3 regions of the Leuconostoc gasicomitatum LMG 18811 genome follow, and region 1 is predicted to be linked to each of the others. Evidence: a T-box and tRNA genes for the amino acid it is inferred to sense, from the RefSeq annotation. Region 1 holds a T-box; the other regions hold tRNA genes.
What was found. The T-box of region 1 lies ahead of leuS (leucine--tRNA ligase). A T-box ahead of a tRNA ligase gene usually reads a tRNA of that ligase, here a tRNA-Leu.
Positions count from the first base shown of each region.

Region 2: it encodes a tRNA-Leu, which carries the amino acid that the T-box ahead of leuS (leucine--tRNA ligase) is inferred to sense. The anticodon was not compared.
Region 3: it encodes a tRNA-Leu, which carries the amino acid that the T-box ahead of leuS (leucine--tRNA ligase) is inferred to sense. The anticodon was not compared.

Region 1 covers NC_014319.1:1,266,945-1,273,643, reverse strand. The annotation lists gene rpiA (ribose-5-phosphate isomerase RpiA) at 1-157, shown strand, start outside; gene LEGAS_RS06110 (universal stress protein) at 275-712, shown strand; gene LEGAS_RS06105 (peptidylprolyl isomerase) at 767-1,558, opposite strand; gene LEGAS_RS06100 (SAM-dependent methyltransferase) at 1,570-2,091, opposite strand; gene LEGAS_RS06095 (phosphatase PAP2 family protein) at 2,088-2,717, opposite strand; T-box leader at 2,764-2,959, shown strand; gene leuS (leucine--tRNA ligase) at 3,076-5,487, shown strand; gene LEGAS_RS06085 (putative polysaccharide biosynthesis protein) at 5,565-6,699, shown strand, end outside.
Region 2 covers NC_014319.1:1,654,531-1,661,229, reverse strand. The annotation lists gene LEGAS_RS08130 (universal stress protein) at 1-173, shown strand, start outside; gene LEGAS_RS08125 (ArsR/SmtB family transcription factor) at 527-829, shown strand; tRNA gene LEGAS_RS08120 (tRNA-Leu) at 912-995, shown strand; gene LEGAS_RS08115 (hypothetical protein) at 1,185-1,394, opposite strand; gene rsmG (16S rRNA (guanine(527)-N(7))-methyltransferase RsmG) at 2,184-2,903, shown strand; gene LEGAS_RS08105 (ParA family protein) at 2,956-3,717, shown strand; gene LEGAS_RS08100 (ParB/RepB/Spo0J family partition protein) at 3,707-4,606, shown strand; gene LEGAS_RS08095 (DUF951 domain-containing protein) at 4,608-4,811, shown strand; gene ychF (redox-regulated ATPase YchF) at 4,939-6,039, shown strand; gene LEGAS_RS08085 (DUF1129 domain-containing protein) at 6,129-6,699, shown strand, end outside.
Region 3 covers NC_014319.1:1,715,825-1,722,523, forward strand. The annotation lists gene tpiA (triose-phosphate isomerase) at 1-198, opposite strand, end outside; gene LEGAS_RS08380 (hypothetical protein) at 195-548, opposite strand; gene LEGAS_RS08385 (helix-turn-helix domain-containing protein) at 775-1,080, opposite strand; gene LEGAS_RS08390 (hypothetical protein) at 1,283-1,807, shown strand; gene LEGAS_RS08395 (DUF6287 domain-containing protein) at 1,927-2,976, shown strand; tRNA gene LEGAS_RS08400 (tRNA-Leu) at 3,398-3,482, opposite strand; gene LEGAS_RS08405 (cold-shock protein) at 3,803-4,003, shown strand; gene gpmA (2,3-diphosphoglycerate-dependent phosphoglycerate mutase) at 4,113-4,826, shown strand; tRNA gene LEGAS_RS08415 (tRNA-Gln) at 4,926-4,997, opposite strand; tRNA gene LEGAS_RS08420 (tRNA-Tyr) at 5,037-5,119, opposite strand; gene LEGAS_RS08425 (phosphatase PAP2 family protein) at 5,356-6,024, shown strand; gene nrdF (class 1b ribonucleoside-diphosphate reductase subunit beta) at 6,068-6,699, opposite strand, start outside.

The DNA.
Region 1 (6,699 bases):
TTTAAAGACAATTGACCAACCATATGAATTGGCACGTTACTTGGATGGGAAAATTGGTATTGTAGAGCATGGCTTATTTTTAGATATAGCGGATGAAATAATTATTGGGACACCTACTGGTGTCGAGTACTTGTTACGCAGTGATTTACAGAAATAAATGAAAGTAGATCTAAAAGCGCTTACATTATAAATCCAGAAGCGGTATAATTAATTTGTAAGAATAAATCATCCGGAGGAGATTGTCACGCAAAAATGCGTAGCATAATAACTGATTATGGCATACAATAATATTTTAATAGCAGTTGATGGGTCAGAAATGTCAAACTTGTTAATCAAAAAAGTTCATGAGTTTGTGCCTGAGGCACATATTGATATTTTGATTGTGGTAGATACAAGTGGTGGGTATTTTGGCACAATTGTTATGAACGCTGATATTGTTTATCAGATGGAGCAGGATGCTGAAAAGGTCATTAATAAAGCATATGACTATGCTAAATCAATAGGGCATGCTAATACGGATGTTCATGTGCGTTTTGGCGCACCTAAGCAAGTTATTGCACGCGATTTTCCGAGAGATCATAAAAATGATTTAATCGTGGTTGGAGAAACAGGATTGAGCCGGTTACAACGTGCGATGGCTGGAACAATACCTTCATTTGTAACACATACAGCAACGACCGACGTGCTTATTATGCGGACGGCGAAAAAATAATCCTATTATTAAAAAAGCCAAGAAATTTTATATAATTTCTTGGCTTTTTTATGATTAATTTGCTTGTTTTAAGATAGTGATTTGTGTTATTTTAATTGGTTTAACAGGAGTTGAACCTTCACCACCTGATTTAACCTTTGCAGTTGCAATTTTATCAACGACATCCATACCTTTAATAACTTGTCCAAATACAGTGTAACTGCCATCTAGTGATGGATTACCACCTTTTTTATAAGCATCAACTATTTTAGAAGGGTAATTATTTTTGTTGAAATCTTTCGTTGGTTCGTTAGGATTTTGATTAATAAAAAATTGTGATCCGTTTGTATCTGGGCCTGCATTTGCCATAGTTAAAGCGCCACGAATGTTGTACAAAGATCGACTGATTTCGTTTTTGAATCCATGACCACTGTCAATGCTTTTGTTACGATCGTGCCAAATTGAAGTACCACCTGTACCATTTTCTTTGGGATCACCCCCTTGAATCATAAAGTCTGCAATAACACGATGAAATGATGTGTTGTTATAATACCCATTTTTAGTATGTGTTAGAAAATTTTCGACCGCTAAAGGCGCATACTGATTAAATAATTTCAATGTTATTTCGCCAACCGTGGTTGTTATTTTCACTTCACTTTCGTTGGCTGTAACTTTATTATCTAACTGAGGTAAGGCAACTTTATCTAATTCAGGATCTTTTTTGGTCTGTGTTGATGACGAAGCTGCTGTTGCGGTTTCATCGTTATCAACTGTCTGATGTGTTGTCATTATCAAAATGCCAATAATTAATGTGAGTAATATCGTGCCCATTGCTGCGAGTATGATATATTGTTTTTCTTTATTCATGCTGTTATCCTCTATATACGCTCAATGATGTGCGCTTGTACAGTCTCTGTGATGTAGGTTGCTTGTTTAAAATCGTCGCGCATTAAACTATGTGTGTATGTATGCCAACCAACTGGTATTTTATTAAATTTGATAATTAGCAAACCGCCATGTGTTAAACGAGGTAAAACATGATTAACCTGATCAATATAATCTTCTGAAAGATCGTTGTTATTTTGTGCGTCACTTGAATAATCAAATATGGCAATTCTTGCTTGATTTTGGATGCCCAATTCTGTGGCGTAACTCGAATTAATGCTTTTACCAAGTAACGTGACACGTTCTGAAAGCCCACTCATGAACAGCGACGTGGCAGCTGCATTGGCGTTATCTTTCGTGGTTGTGTAACTGAGCACACGACCTGTTGTACCAACTCTTGTAGCCAAGAAACGTGTATTAATACCATTGGCGGTGGTTGCATCAACAACAGTGTCACCGATATGAACCGTTTGTTCGATTAATTGATGAACCAATGTTTGTGTTGTCGGAATCATGTGTGTTTGTCTCCAATTTGAAATAGATGTTTTGATATGCTGAGTAAACCATAGCCTAATGTTAATCCAGCTAAAATATCACTAGGGTAGTGTACATTAACGTAAATACGACTTGTTGGGATAGCAATAATTAAAATCAAAAACATCATAATTGTGATATATTTTAACAAAGAATTTTTCATTTTTGTCTGTATGATAATTATCAAGGTACCATATAATAAGATGGCTATCATTGTATGTCCAGATGGAAAGCTGTAGCCGTGCTCAGAAAGTAATTGTGGTATTGGTCGTGGGTTACGAACCAGATGCTTAATAATTTGTGTCACAACGCCAGCAAAGAGAATAACGTTTACCAGTAGAAAAGCTAATAAACGATATTGCTTCTGATAAATAAAAAATAACGACAGTATCACTGTTAGGATCAACGTAAACGTGACACTACCAAGTTGCGTGATATACGTAAAAGAAACATCTGCAAAAGCAGAACGGTGTTGAATCAGCTGTTGTCCAACCAAATTTAAATTGTTAAGCCATTGTGACTGAAATTTAACGCCTATTAAAAGGCTCATAAACATGCTAAAGGCTAAAATAACGGAGAAAAATCGAATTTTATATTTTATAATCATAGTATATAGTATACCTGATTTCATTGAAACGTGATATAATTAGGACAATATATTTGACAATAGTACACTTTTGCGAGGCATTAGAAAATAAACGGTGTTGCAAGTTTATCAATCAATAAGTGGAACTCGGTCAGAAAAATTGAAAGTGAACTAACAGTAGTTTTCAACGTGTTGTCGCGTTAAGACATTTGAGACGTATTGATACGTGAACATAGGTGGTACCGCGAAAACTCGCCCTGTGTCACACTTTTTAGTGTGACACAGGGCGAGTTTTTTAATTATCAAATCAAAATAAACTAGGAGGAGATGCAGTTGTGCTATATCAGACAGAGTAGACATCGACTGCATTAAAGATAATATGCCATACGAACATCAAAAAATTGAACAAAAATGGCAAAAGTATTGGGATGAAAACCAAACTTTTGCAACAACTGATGATACAAGCAAGCCAAAGTACTATGCCATGGATATGTTTCCGTACCCATCAGGCCAAGGACTTCACGTTGGACACCCAGAAGGTTATACTGCGACAGATATAATGAGTCGTTTTAAACGGGCGAATGGGTTTAATGTTTTGCATCCCATGGGGTGGGATGCGTTTGGTTTACCAGCTGAACAATATGCGATGAAAACTGGGCATAATCCAGCAGACTTTACAAGCCAAAATGTTGACCATTTTCGTGAACAAATTAAATCACTCGGTTTATCATATGATTGGAATCGTGAAATAAACACCACTGATCCAACATATTATAAGTGGACGCAATGGATTTTTGAAAAATTGTACGAAAAAGGTTTGGCATATGAGTCAAATATGATGGTCAATTGGGATCCAATCGATCGTGTTGTCTTGGCAAATGAAGAAGTTATTGATGGTAAATCAGAACGTTCAGGTAATAAAGTTGAACGTAAGGCCTTACGTCAATGGGTTCTTAAAATTACGGCCTATGCGGATCGTCTAGTGGATGATTTAGATGATTTAGATTGGCCAGAAGCAATTAAGGAACAACAGCGTCATTGGATCGGTCGTTCAAAGGGTGCTGCGGTATTTTTTAATGTCTTAGATTCAAATAGACAAATTGAAGTTTATACCACACGTCCGGATACCTTGTTTGGCGCCTCATACATGGTTTTGGCACCAGAACATCAATTAGTGGATGAAATTGCTACAGAAAAGCAAAAACAAGCAATTAGCGATTACCGTGCTATCATTTCTGCTAAGACAGATCTTGAACGTACAGACTTAAACAAAGATAAAACAGGGGTTTTCACCGGCGCGTATGGTATCAATCCAATTAATGGCGAGAAGTTACCAATTTGGATTGCAGATTATGTTTTGGCTTCATATGGTACAGGGGCAATTATGGCCGTTCCTGCACATGATGACAGAGACTTTGAATTTGCACAAAAATTTGACCTAAAAATTAAACCAGTCATAGCAGGCGGAGATGTTACAAAAGAACCATATACAGGTGATGGGCTACATATCAATTCTGATTTTTTGGATGGCTTAGATAAATCAACGGCCATTACTTCAGCCATAACGTGGCTTGAAACACACGAATCAGGACATGCACAAACTAATTTTCGATTACGAGATTGGATATTTTCACGACAACGCTATTGGGGTGAACCAATTCCGGTGATCCATTGGGAAGATGGCACAACAACTTTGGTACCTGAAAAAGAGTTGCCACTACTATTACCACATGCGACTGAGCTAAGACCTTCTGGAAGTGGCGAATCGCCACTAGCTAACTTAACTGATTGGTTGGAAGTCACGCGTGAGGACGGTGTGAAGGGACGTCGTGAGACAAATACAATGCCACAATGGGCAGGATCTTCTTGGTATTTCTTGCGTTATATTGATCCACATAATGCAGAAAAAATAGCAGATTTAGATAAATTGAAATACTGGATGAATGTTGACTTGTACGTTGGCGGTGCAGAACATGCTGTGTTACACTTATTGTACGCGCGTTTTTGGCATAAATTCTTATATGATTTGGGCGTTGTACCAACTAAAGAACCATTCCAAAAATTGGTCAATCAGGGTATGATTTTGGGCTCAAATCATGAAAAAATGTCAAAATCAAAAGGAAACGTTGTGAATCCTGATGATATTGTTATGGCATTTGGTGCAGATACACTGCGTGTTTATGAAATGTTCATGGGACCATTGACACAAAACAAGCCTTGGTCAGAGGAAGGTATTACTGGATCAAGACGTTGGCTTGATCGTGTCTGGCGTTTGTTAATTGATGATGAGGGACAAGTTCGTGAGGCTGTATCGACATATAATTCCGGTGATTTAGACAAAATCTATCATCAAACTGTTAAAAAAGTAACGGAAGATTTGGAGAATATGCATTTTAATACAGCCATTTCTCAAATGATGGTATTTATTAATGAAGCTTATAAATCCGAGGCGTTGCCAATTAATTATATGACAGGTTTTGTTCAGCTATTAGCACCAATTGCGCCACACTTAGCCGAAGAATTGTGGGTGCGATTAGGAAATGAGGCCTCAATATCTTATGTGACTTGGCCGCAATACGATCAAGCACAATTGGTGGATGACACTGTCGAAATTATATTTCAAGTGAATGGTAAAGTGCGTGGTAAGGCGACAGTGGCACGCGATCTTGATAAAGATAGCATGATTGCTGCTGCAAAATTAGATGATAATGTTCAAAATTTTATAGCAGAAAAAACGATTCGTAAAGTTATCGCGATACCTGGCAAATTTGTCAATATTGTGGTTGGATAAGTGAATTATTATGAATAATTAAAGTGATAAAGGCTGGCTTTTTTAGCCAGTGTACATAATTTAAGAGGAGTACACAAATGGCGGATGAACAGCGTCCAGGTGATCTGAAAATGCGAAGTCAACACGTTGATAAAATTAATGTTGATGGTCAAATATTAAGCGCGGATGAAATATTAGCACGTGCACAGCAACGGGTTCAAAAAAAGCAACAATCATCAGACCAAAAAACACTAAAAAAAAGACTGCTAACGCCTGATGAAATTGCAGCAATTAAAGCTAAAAACGATCAATCTCGTCAGCAAATCATTAAGAAAAAGCCAAGTCTTGTTCAGAATCAAAAAGTAGACCCTTTTTCTGAAAAAATGCCTACACTTGATATGGAACAACAAGCAAAGGATAGTAATCAAGCAACGCTAGTAAAAGGATCAGCTTGGTTGTCTGTTGGTAATATTGTATCGCGTATATTGGGAGCAATTTATATTGTGCCTTGGATGGCATTACTGGGTTCTAATTCTAACCGTGCTAATGGTTTATTCTCACAAGGATACACCATTTATGCAATTTTTTTGGCGATCGCGACGTTTGGCGTTCCAGCTGCAATTTCAAAATTAGTGGCAGAATTTAATGCAAGGCATGATATATATCAATCTCGTCAACTTATGCGGCAATCTATGATATTAGGGGTCATATTAGGAATTGTATTTGGTTCCGCGATCTATCTTTTGACACCCATACTTTCTATGGGAAATGCCAATTTTATTCCAGTTTTACATTCACTAGCACCAGCTGTTGCTATCTTCCCGTTGATGTCTATGCTTCGTGGTATCTTTCAAGGCTATCAGCTCATGAGTATTTCGGCATTGTCACAGGTTATAGAACAAATTGCGCGTGTTATTTACATGCTAGTTACAGCTGTTATTATTTTGCGAGTTAATCCTGGTAATTGGAGCGGTGTTGTTGTACAATCTACTTTTGCGGCGTTTATTGGCGCTATATTTAGTATGTTAGTGCTTATCTGGGGATGGTTCAAATATCGCTATATTTTGATTAAACCTTTATATTCAAATGCACAACATGTCAAAAAGCCAACATTAAGTTTAATTTTTAATATTTTAAAAGAATCATGGCCATTTATTATTATTGGATCAGCAATAACATTATTCCAATTAGTAGATCAATATACTTATTTTAATATCATGAATCATTTTTTTG
Region 2 (6,699 bases), 390 kb from region 1:
GTGCCAAGGCGGGTGAAGCATTATTACAAGAAGTTGTCCCAAAAGTTGATGCTGATTTAATCATTGTTGGCGCACATTCACGTGATGGTTTCTGGGATTCATTGGGATCACAAGCAGCATATATTGCACGTCATGCTAAGATTTCATCGATGGTTGCTCGTAGCAGTAAATAATATATTGGTAATTTATTAAAAGTCGTCTGTTGACGACTTTTTTATATGAAAACACGAAACCCTGATGGTTATATTGAACCATCAGGGTATTTTTAGTGAGAGTTTAGGAGGGAGTTTTAAATATTTAAAAAGAGAAATGTTACCCATTGGGTTTCGTGTGCAGAACTGCTTCATCTGCAAATAAGAATCATAGATTAGTACCTGCCTTTCTAAAACTTGTCGTTGTTTGAGATGACTTGTTTTATTGTTGTCATTAATATAACCCTCAAAGATTAAATTAGTATAAAATATAACAAATAACGATTTGAAAATGGATACGCTATATTCAGTTCTCTAACTGTTATAATAGAGCTATGAAAAAAGAAATAATCATTGAATTAGAACAAATTTTTAAAGTGTTAGGTAATAAACAGCGTTTAATAATTCTCGAATTATTACGAGATCGCCCTTATACTGTATCGGAAATCATTTTGCGTTTAGGCATGGAACAATCTGCCGTTTCACATCAATTAAAAGTATTACGTGAGGCAAAACTTGTTCAGACGACCAGAAGAGGACGTGAAATTTTGTATTGTTTAAGTGACTCTCATATCTTGATATTATTAGATAACGCATTAAAGCATGTGGCACACGCTTTTCAACACGAAGACAATTAGAAAATAAAAAGGTTGACGCTGTTTCATATTTTTGGTATTCTTATGTAGTTGTTTAAAATAATAAAGCAACAGGTGATTATTTGCCGTTGTGGCGGAATTGGCAGACGCGCTGGACTCAAAATCCAGTGGTGGCAACACCGTGTGGGTTCGACTCCCACCGACGGCATTAATTTAAAAACACTGTGAACTCAGTTTAAGAACTGAATTCACAGTGTTTTTTATTGATTAGAAATAATGATATATTAAAAAATGGTCGAAGGTAAATAAGTGCACAACTAACTGATTAACGTCTATCAATTAGTTGTAAGAAAAACACGCCTACTTTGTAAGTGTATTTTTTAAAATAGTAGGTTAATTAAGCTAACCAACCGTGGGCTTGGAAATCGGTTAAAATACGATCAAATTCTTGGATTTTCATGTCATTATCCAATTGATGAGCGGTCTGGAAATCATCCCATAACTGTTGTACACGTTTAGGAACATGTGTAAGTTCTATATCACCAGTAGTTTGGCCGTATACTTCACGACGCCATTCTGAAATAATATTATATTCTAATCCGTTCATGATAATTATCTACCTTCAATGATAAAATTTTAGTTAGATATATAATATAACACATAATTCAATATTCGCATATATATTAGTTATCTAAAAATAAAAAATGAGTGTTTGTAAAATAAATTATAATACGTGGTTCAGTTGATTGAGAATGAAATAGCTATGGAACAGTCTTATCAAAAAATAATCAGTGTAATATTTAAAAAGGTATATTATTTTTTGATGAGAGATAAATGGGTTTAAAATAAACTGTTTAATAATAGTAGGGGCATAAAAATATCAGGTGGCAATATTTCGTTATATATAAACAATAGTAAATTAAGTGACATGTTGTTTTATGAACCACTTGTTGTTAAAAATCAAATATGAAAAACCACGATACGATTTGTATCGTGGCCGATGCAATCGCAATGACCGCTTTTCCGTTAAGCGGCCAAAACGATCGAATTTGATTCAATAGAATAATTCAAAAGTTATGACCCCCTTTCCTAGATTAGTTACATTATATAACCACAAATGTTAAAAATCAATATATATGTTTCTAAACAATTAGGGATATTTAAATGTCTGAATTTGAAATTTTAAATTAAGTACTGACTAATTTTGACAATAACGTGAAAAAAATAGCCTTAAGGGGGAAATGACACCCAGACTATGTTTTTAGAATAATTATCAAAACAAATAATGATATAATTAAAGCGTTGAAGCTTGAAAATTAGGCTTTTTTCAGGTATTCTAGTATTAGTTGTAATTGGCGCTTTTTGTGCTGAACAAACTTGAAACGGAGCAAAAAAATTGACAGTCGAAGAGTTTATTTTAGCAGTTAAAAACGCTGGTATTACTTTAACAAAACATCAAATTCAGCAGTTTGAAGATTATTTTGACATGTTAATCGCCACTAATGAACATGTTAATTTAACGGCTATTACCGAAAAAAATGATGTTTATTTGAAACATTTTTATGATTCACTAACGGTTTCATTTTATGAACAAGATCTTCAGACAGCTGAAAAAACGCTAATTGATATTGGAACAGGCGCAGGTTTTCCGTCCTTACCACTAAAAATTGTTTTCCCACAGTTAAAGATAACAATGGTTGATTCACTTCAAAAGCGCATCAATTTTTTACAAGAAGTAGTGACTACCCTTGATTTATCTGGTGTTGAAATCATTCATGGCCGTGCTGAAGACATTGGTCAAAACTTAAGGTATCGTGAAGCATTTGATTATGCTACGGCACGTGCTGTAGCCCGGACAAGTGTATTAGCTGAGTATACATTACCGTTTGTTAAAAAAGGTGGCAAGTTTATCGTTATGAAGGGTGCCGCTGCACAGCAAGAATTAGCAGATGGGAAACAGGCCTTAGCCACACTAGGCGGGGTGTTGCACGATGAATTTGAATTTTCGTTGCCTAATGGTGATGTGCGGTATATTCAAATTGTAAATAAAAATAAAAAAACACCAAAACAATATCCGAGACAGGCTGGAACGCCTAGTAAAAAACCAATCGGATAACAAACATGTACATGATGAGTGAACATGTTGATAGAAAGGACGTCAAAATCACATGGCACAAATAATTGCATTAGCCAACCAAAAAGGTGGCGTCGGAAAAACAACGACAAGCGTTAACTTAGGTGCAGCATTGGCACAAGCTGGTAAACGTGTGTTACTGGTAGATATAGACGCGCAAGGAAATGCTACAAGTGGCTCTGGTGTCGATAAGTCTGAATTGGCGCGTGATAGCTATGATGTTATGGTTGATCTTGTACCCATAAGAGAAGTTATTGTGCCAACAGATAATTACGATTTAGTACCGGCTACAATTCAGTTGTCCGGGGCAGAAATTGAGTTGGCAGGTCAAGAAAAACGTGAATATCGCTTAAAAAAAGCGTTATCAGAGGTCAATGATGATTACGATTTTATTTTGATAGATAATCCACCGGCTCTAGGCTTATTGACTGTTAATGCTTTTACAGCGTCTGATGCGATTCTTATTCCTGTTCAAACCGAATTCTATGCGTTAGAAGGACTAGGACAGTTGCTAAATACGATTGAACTAGTTCGTCAACAGTTTAATGCTGATCTAGATATTTCAGGTATTTTACTGACCATGTATGACGGTCGCACAAATTTGGCCAAACAAGTTTCTGAGGAAGTACGTAATTATTTCGGCGACAAGGTTTACACGACCGTTATTCCTCGTTCTGTACGTTTGAGCGAAGCCCCCTCATACGGACAGGCAATTATTGATTTTGATCCACGTTCAATTGGGTCAAAAGTCTATAGTGAGCTTGCACAGGAGGTCTTAAAACAATATGGCAATTAAAAAAGGTGGCCTTGGCAAAGGCTTAGGCGGGTTGTTTAATGCAAATAATGTGACTGAAGAAGCCTTAGCACATACAAAATCAGTTACAAAAAAAGTGACAGACGGTGAAAGTATTGTGCTGATTGAGCTGCCTGATATTGAAGTTAATCCATTTCAGCCACGTCATCATTTTAATGACGACAAGCTGCAAGAATTAGCACAGTCTATCAAAGAAAATGGTGTGCTGACACCAATCATTGTACGCCGTTACAACAAAAAATATCAAATCATTGCTGGTGAACGTCGCGTGCGTGCGTCAAAGTTAGCCGATTTAGTACACATTAGCGCTATTATACGAGATGTTGATGATGACACGATGGCTGCTGTTGCTTTAATTGAAAATTTGCAACGTGATGATTTAGATGCCATTGAAGAGGCACAAGCTTATGATGGCTTAATGAAACAGTTGCAATTGACACAAACACAAGTAGCTGAAAAAATTGGGAAAGATCGTACGACTGTAACAAATGCCTTGCGTCTTTTAAAACTACCACAAACTGTACAAACGTTAGTAGAAACTGATGATCTTTCAATGGGACACGCCCGTGCATTATTGGGTTTAAAAGATAAAACACAAATAGAAAAAATAGCACAATCGATTGTTATGCAAGGTTTGAATGTCCGTCAAGTTGAATCACTGGTTAGAAATATGAATGATGGCTCGACAGACAAGACAGTTAAAACAGTCTCACCATTTGCTATGTCAGTAGCAACTCAACTTGAAGAAAAATTTGGCACAAAAGTCAAAGTTAATGCTGGTAGCAAGGGCAATGGTAAAATAGAGATTAACTATATGTCAAATGATGATTTGAGTCGTATTTTAAATTTGCTTGATATTGAGGTTGATTAGTATGATAGAACCATTAAATTACAAATTAAATGACATTGTAGAGATGAAAAAGCCTCATGCTTGCGGCACTAATGCATGGCAGGTAACACGTGTCGGTGCAGATATTAAATTGATTTGCACGCAGTGCGGGCGTGGCATTATGATGTCACGTTTTGATTTCAATAAACGATTAAAAAAAATTTTAGTATCAGCTGAGGCTGAATAATCTCTTTTAACTAGGAAAGGAAACGTGATTTAAATCGTATTGATGTCGTAAACTTCTTTTTGATCATAAAATGTTCTGTAAAAAAATAAGTTTCGAATTGAAAACCATTTGTCACATAATTTGAAATATGGCACTTACAGCTGGAATTGTCGGCTTGCCAAACGTTGGCAAGTCAACATTATTTAATGCAATAACTAAAGCAGGCGCAGAAATGGCTAATTACCCGTTTGCCACAATTGAACCTAACGTTGGCATGGTGGAGGTACCAGACGATCGTTTAGCACGTATTCAAGAAATAGAGCCTGCAGACAAAATTATACCAACGACATTTGAATTTACTGATATTGCTGGTATTGTAAAAGGTGCCTCACAAGGCGAGGGACTTGGCAATAAGTTTTTGGAAAATATTCGCCAAGTAAACGCTATTATCCATGTTGTGCGTGCTTTTGATGGGGATGATATTATTCATGTTAATGGCGTTGTGGATCCATTAGATGACATTGACACGATTAATACTGAATTGATCTTAGCTGATCTTGAGACAGTGGATAAACGATACGCGAAAGTAGTACGTGCGGCTAGAGGTTCAGATAAGTTAGCTAAAGCAGAATTACTCGTATTAGATAAAATAAAACCGACACTAGAAGCAGGCCAATCTGTTCGCTCGATTAGTTTCACTGATGAAGAAGAAAAATTAGTTAAGGGATTATTTTTGTTAACGAGTAAGCCAGTGCTTTATGTTGCTAATTTGGCAGAAGATGACATGGCTGATCCTGAATCATCACGATATTTTAATGACATAAAGGCTTTTGCTGCAACTGAAAAAGCAGATGTCATTGGTTTGTCTGCTAGTGCTGAGGAAGATATTGCCCAGTTGGCAGAAGAAGATAAAGCAGAATTTTTGGAAATGGCTGGTGTAACAGAACCAGGCTTAAACAAATTAATTCGCGCGGCATACCATTTACTTGATTTAAGAACCTTTTTTACGGCTGGTGGGAAAGAAACACGTGCTTGGACCTTTAAATCTGGTATGAAAGCGCCACAAACAGCTGGTGTGATTCATTCTGATTTCGAACGTGGGTTCATTCGTGCGGAAACGATTGCTTTTGATGATTTGAATACATTTGGATCCGTTAAAGCAGTTAAAGAGGCTGGAAAATTGCGTTCAGAAGGAAAAGAGTATGTTGTTAATGACGGTGACATCATTGAATTCAGATTTAATGTGTAGATTACTTGTTAATTAGAAATAAATAGTGATATGTTAAAAAATAGTTAAGCAGACTTAGACTCTGTGTACATAAATTTGGAGGGATCACCATGTCAGAAAAAAAAGAGCAATTAACGAAAAAAAATGAAGATTTTATCTTTCGTTTTAAAAAATTATTGCTTCAAAATAGTCAATTATCTACTGATAAAATAATGGAAGTCACAAATGAAGTTGAGCAAAAACTCATTGAAGCTCAAGGAACGGGTCAAACAGCAGCACAATTGTATGGCACACCAACTCAAGCTGTACAGCAATTTTTAGATCCTAAAAAATTGGCAAAAAAATTGCATGATTATAAATTTTGGAACTTAGCAGCGGATACATCATTAGCAATTTTAATGTTATTTTGTGCCGTATTTGGCTTGTCTCTATTCTTTTCAAAAAATACTAATAATCAAGGTGCTGGCATTGTTTCTCTATTTTTGATTGCAGCTCTTGGTGGTTCGATTTATACAGCGGTGATTTTGAAACTAACACCTGACCCAAAGAAAATAAAAAATGCCAAGCAAAAAAATTATCGGTGGTTATATTTAATTGGTGCCATCGCCGCATGGATTATTGGTTTCATTGTTCTTGGATTATTGCCAAAAGTCATTAATCCAACTTTGCCACCAGTAGCTT
Region 3 (6,699 bases), 450 kb from region 1:
AATTGGTGAATCTGCCGTCGCACGCACCATATCTGACAAAAACAAATCTTGTGCTGCAATTCCTATCTCAACGACTTGTTTGTCTGGCACTTTACCATTAACCTGCGCCAAAAAATCAACAACATCTGCTTGCAACTTGTTGATTTTCCAGTTAGCGACTACGAATGGCACCCGCTGCGCCTTATGAGTTTTAGTCATGACTCATCACTACTCCTTAGCATCATAAAAATGAACGCTGCCTCAATTAAAAGCAACATCGCCGTGTATTGTGGTTCTTCATTAAGTACATACAACACTGCAAAACTAATAATTAAGACACCTAGTCCTATAACGGTTTTGACTATAGATTGATAGTACTTACTGCGTGTTAACTGCTCTGTTAAATGTTGATTTTTTTCAGTTAATTCTGAAACATCCAATTTTAATGTCTCTAATTGATCTAACAATTGATCATTTTCTTGTTGCATGGCATCGAGAACCGTGCGCGAAACAACATCTTCATCTAGCTGAGACTCATTATTTTTTTTAGTTCGTTTAAAGAGTAACATATTATTCTCCATTGTTTTTATTTTACCACAACAGATGACACATGAACTAGAAAATAGAACGTTTTCATTCATTAAATCCACCATTTGCTGATGCTATTCAAACAGTGATTTTTACCTTCTAAATATCAATTAATAATAACTAAGCTATAAACACCCTATTAAAACAATTATTTGTCAAAGAAAACAAACATGCAGATTTGGCCTAATACACCAGTCACTTACATATTTATTCAGGTTTAGAGTTAATAATATCTGCAATATTTTGAAGCTTTTCTTCTAGTGCACGATTATCCTCAAGTAATTCGTCAATACTTGGATCGGCTGATCCAAAAAGTTCATAAGGTTCTATGCTCAAAGCATTCATTAATTTCAACAAGGTTGTAATTGATAAATTAACCTTTATTTTTCGTTCAAGTGTTGAAATTGTACCGACTGAAACATCCGCAATTTCACTCAGTTTTTCAACAGTCATACCATGTTGCAATCGCTTCATTCTTAACTTTTCAGCTATTTGTTCAGTTGTAGTTTTCATGTCCTGCCACCTTTCTTTATTTTCAATTTTGACAAGGCTTTGAGACATTTCACACATTTTTTATTTAAGGTTTTCATTATAATGTGTTATTATGATATTATTAACTTTGCTCATATAACAAATTAAAAATATGGCACATTGTTGACCATACTTGAATACGTGCAATAATGAATCACGAAAAAAGCTTTTAGGAGATTTTACAATGGTTGAATCAATTCAAACTTCCACTAACAAGGACTTTGCCGTAAGTCTTGTTACCCCTTGGATCAAAGGAAACATGTACGTTTCACCAGATGGCTTTTTAAAGATAAAAATGCAAAACACTATTTTATTCGGAATGATTCCAGCAGGAATGACAAAAGATTCATCACCTTTGGGAAATGTTTCGAACGTTTCATCGAATAAAGAATTTAAAATAGGCCGTATCTTTTTAGGATTATTAATTGCAATTGGTGGTCTTATGATCTTATCAAGCTCACCAATTGTAGGCATTATTCTTGCACTTATTGGTGTGGGAATATTCGGTAGTGGCATTATTACAGTTTTTTCATATGAAAGAAACGGTATAGAAAAGCAAGTCTACTTACCATTCTTCGAAGCAAACCATGTTGCAGAGTTCGAAGAACAAGTATTAACGGAAATTGCAAAGTTTTACGATGACAGAAATGTTAGAAAACATTCCCAAGAGAATGCACAAACAATTGTTGACGGGTTGCGTGACAAGTAGTAAATTGTAACTTACCACTAACAATGTATTCATACTATGACAAAACAAACAAAAGTTACAGACAATGACTATTAAAGCGACTGTAAATTTTTGAAAGTATGTCACAAAGGAAAAAAACTATGAATAAAAAACTAACGTGGCTAATTTGTGGTGTAATCGTTTTAGGTTTAGGTGGTGTATGTGTGTACGCATCACTCGATCACACACCAGCAACAAATCAATCCAGTAAAAAAGCACAACAAACAGCCAATTCGAAGCATACGATTCAGTCGACAAACAATACCGCGTCAAATAAAACTGTTAAATCATCATCTTCAATTGCAACAAAAAATAACACCGGCATGAACTTAACAGAAATCCAAGCGCATGATTTCTCAAGCGTTATCGGCACATGGGTAAACCCGACCGGCGATACTTTTATTTTTAACAAAAGTGGTTTACTCTCTCGTTCACATTCTGGACAAACAACACCAAAAGAAAAAGTTTATTTCGATAACGCTAAAGCCGAAGACGGTATGTTAAAAGCATCAATAGGCGCTGACCCATTACCAACAGAAGGCGCCTCAATTTCAGTACCGCTTTACTTCATTCCAAAAGGTGTTGCTTTTAGCGGTTCATCTGACAAATCACAAGACAGAATTTACTCTGGTCAACAATTTAGTGAACAAAACATATACACCCTTCAAAAAGAAGTATCAGCAACTGATACAAGTGCAGTTAATTCATTATCCAGTGTCGACAAACAAGCTCTAGCGCTCTTAGGTCTGCCATCAGGATTTGTATCTGATTATGGTGACTTAAGCGTCAACACGATCTTGTCAGGCAAGTCTAACGTCACAAATAATGCCTTCGATTCAGCACACGTCGATGTCAATAATGGCAAAATTTCCGATGTGACCTTTTCAGGTGTCACAATTGCGTTAGATGGTGCCAAAAATATTGTGAAACTAAATAATGTACCAAGCAACATTAATAATACAGCTTATAAGCAAGGTTACTTCACAATTTCTGGTGATATGATTACTTATAAAAATCAAGGCACACGAGTATCTGGTGCAGAACAAGATGCTCTTGCTGAAACTGTTGGTAACAAGAATTTGAGCTCGTTATATGCACAATATAAGAGCGACCCTAAATTTGAACAAATCAAAAACTTAATCACAGAATAATGAAAACATGACGCGTTCCCATTAACCTTGGAGAAAATTAACATATGCGTTATCGAAGTGGATCACAAAAAAATAAAGTTTATAACGACCGTCATTTATTAGATTTCAAATCTAGCACATGGCGGTCGCTATTTTTATGTCATTTATTACATTAGCCTCAATGTTGTAACAACTAACTAAAAATCATGCGACATCTATAGTAGTATTAAATATATTTTGAACCGTTGTATTTTTCTTTTTTTCTAAATTTCTATTAGCTACAATAATGAATATGCCGCTGACTTATCTTAGTTAACTAACTATGTCTCCTGCCCTAAAGATTGTTTCCCATTTGGTATGAAATACAGTGCACCGTTTTTGAACAAAAAAAACGCTACATCAAGGTTTTTGCAACCTTATGCAACGCCATGAAATATGATTATGCAGCTGGCGGGAGTCGAACCCGCACGCCCTTAACGGGCACAGGATCCTTAATCCTGCGCGTCTGCCAATTCCGCCACAGCTGCATGGTTATCCATACTGACAACTATACAATTCTATCGTTAATAAACTATCTTGTCAAGTTGAAAAGTTTAATCAAAAGTACAATAACCAACTGTCTCATTAGGCTTTCTGACATAAAATAAGTATGCTACTCCAACTTATCACTAATCTATATTTATTATTTTTTATTATTTCGCTTGCTTATTTCCACCAGTATGGTAAACTAGAACTTGTAATAAAAGTTTTTGATTTTGATTTGTTTTTCTCGGAAGGCGCTCAAGTACCAATTATTTAAGTTACAAAATAAAATTATTGGTGGAGCACACCAAAGGAGAAACACATCATGGAAAAAGGCACAGTAAAGTGGTTTAACGGAGAAAAGGGTTACGGTTTCGTAACTCGTGAAAACGGAGAAGATGTATTTGCACACTTCTCAGCTATCCAAGGTGACGGCTTCAAGACTCTTGAAGAAGGTCAAGCTGTTGAATTCGAAGTTGAAACATCAGACCGCGGTTTGCAAGCTGCTAACATCTCAAAGTTGTAAGATTAAGTTCTAATACTTTGAAAACTCGCTTAGGCGAGTTTTTTTGTGTCCTCTTTTCGTGGTATAATATAATTGTTAGATTAAACACAAACTAAGGAGTTTAGAATACATGGCTAAGTTAGTATTAATCCGTCACGGTCAAAGTGAATGGAACGCATTAAATTTGTTCAACGGTTGGGTTGACACGAAGTTATCAGATAAAGGTGTTACTCAAGCTAAAGAAGCTGGCGAATTATTGGCTACTGAAGGTATCCAATTCGATCAGGCTTATACATCAGTTTTAACACGTGCCATTACAACATTGCACTTTGCATTAGAAGAGGCTGGACAATTGTTCATCCCTGAAACCAAATCATGGCGTTTGAATGAACGTCATTATGGCGCCTTACAAGGCCAAAACAAAGCTGAGGCTGCCGAAAAATGGGGTGACGAGCAAGTTCACATCTGGCGTCGTTCATATGACGTATTACCACCATTGTTGGACAGCTATGAAGAAACTGTTGAAGTGCAAGGAACAACTTACCCCGCTTTTGATCGTCGTTATGCTGATGTACCAAAAGGTGAATTACCTTTAGGTGAAAACTTGAAGATTACTTTGGAACGTGTGTTACCCTTCTGGGAATCAGACATTTCAAAAGATTTGAAAGCTGGTAAAAACGTTGTTATTGCTGCTCACGGTAATTCATTACGTGCCTTAGCAAAACATCTTGAGCATATTTCGGATGACGACATCTTAAATCTCGAAATTGCTAATGGACAACCCTTAGTATACGATTTGGATAATAATTTGGAAGTTATCTCTAAGAAAACATTAAGTAAGTAATTTAAAAACCGTTATCGAGTAAAGATAACGGTTTTTATGTTATATCTTGTAGATGATATAAATTAAAAAGAGCTTTTCAGCCCTTTTTAATTTATTATATTGCCCCTGCTGGATTCGAACCAGCGCATAGCGGTACCAAAAACCACTGCCTTACCACTTGGCGAAGGGGCAATAGTTAATCTTTTTAGCCGTTAACTATTAAATCGGCTATGGGAGCGGTAGGATTCGAACCTACGAACCCGAAGGAACGGAGTTACAGTCCGTCGCGTTTAGCCAGACTTCGCTACACTCCCATATCTCAAACAACTATATAATCATATCAAATTTCAGCACGGTTGACAACCCCTTTTTAAAAATTCCTGCAATGACATATTTTTGATAATAAATTAAACATGGCTAATTACAATTTTTGAAGTTGTAATCTAAATAAGTGGATTATTATTTATTTGCTACCCCAATAACCTTGTTTATATCACTATCTTTCATTATACTAGAGTAAGGTAAAAATCAACATTTGGAGTCGTACAATATGATCGTATCTATTACAAACAAACAACGCCGACAAGCAATCATCAGTTGTATCATTGCTATTGTCTTAGCCATTTTGATTAAATTTAATGTCATACTCCCAGCCATGCTTGATAATAGCATCCACAGCTGGTTTACTAACATACAAACCGGATATGGTGATGTTGTAATGGCTATTGCAACTTTTCTAGGCAATCCTGTGGTTGATGTTGTTTACATACTTATTTTAGCTGGTGTTCTTATTATTGCCAAGCTTCACATCCCAGCTATTTGGACCATTGCGACTATTATATCCGGGGATGTATTTATAGCCATAGTAAAGGCTATTGTTGGCCGTTCACGTCCAGTAGGACACTTACTGGCTGACAGTTCGTCTTCATTTCCAAGTACGCATGTCTTTGGTTTATTTATTGTCATATTTATTATTGCTATTCTCGTAACTCCTAACATAAATTCCACCTACACACAGGTACTAATTAATTGGATTAGTATTACAATAGGATTAATGACCATGCTAAGTCGCATTTACTTTAATGCCCATTTCTTCAGTGACACCATTGCAGCAGTCTTGTTTGCCTATAGTTGGGTTATTCTCTCCGCCTCTCTGTATCCTAAACTAGCAATATTTTTACAAACTCACATTGCATTATTTAAACATGATGAAATATAAAAAACGCTTAATATCATTAAATGATATTAAGCGTTTTTTATAATCAATTATTGCTAATATTATAATCATCTTCTTCCATGGCTTCAACTGCACCAAGCAAGTATCCATTTCCCACACCAGAGAAAAAATCATGATTAGCTGTTGAGGTTGAAATACCATTCATAACAACTGGATTAACATCATCCGCACCGTCTGGAAACATCGGCTCCTGGCCCAAGTTCATTAGTGCCTTATTAGCATTGTAACGCAAGAAAGTTAACACCTGTTCTGTCCATCCCAAATCATCATATAATTGATGTGTATATTTCTCTTCATTTTCGTATAATTCATAAAGCAAATCATACATCCAGCTTTGTAGTTCACTTTTTTCTTCTGCTGGTAGTTGGTTGAAACCAATTTGGAATTTATAACCAATGTATGTGCCATGAACAGATTCGTCACGTATAATTAATTTAATAATTTCTGCAACATTCAACATCTTATTATGTCCTAAAAAATATAGTGGTGTATAAAATCCAGAATAAAACAAAAATGTTTCCAAAAATACTGAGGCTATTTTCTTTTGTAATGGTGATCCAGTTTGATAGATACCATTAATACGGTTAGCCTTGTATTGCAAAAACTCATTGGTATCAGCCCAATCAAAAATAGCTTCAATTTCTGTTTTCTCATTCA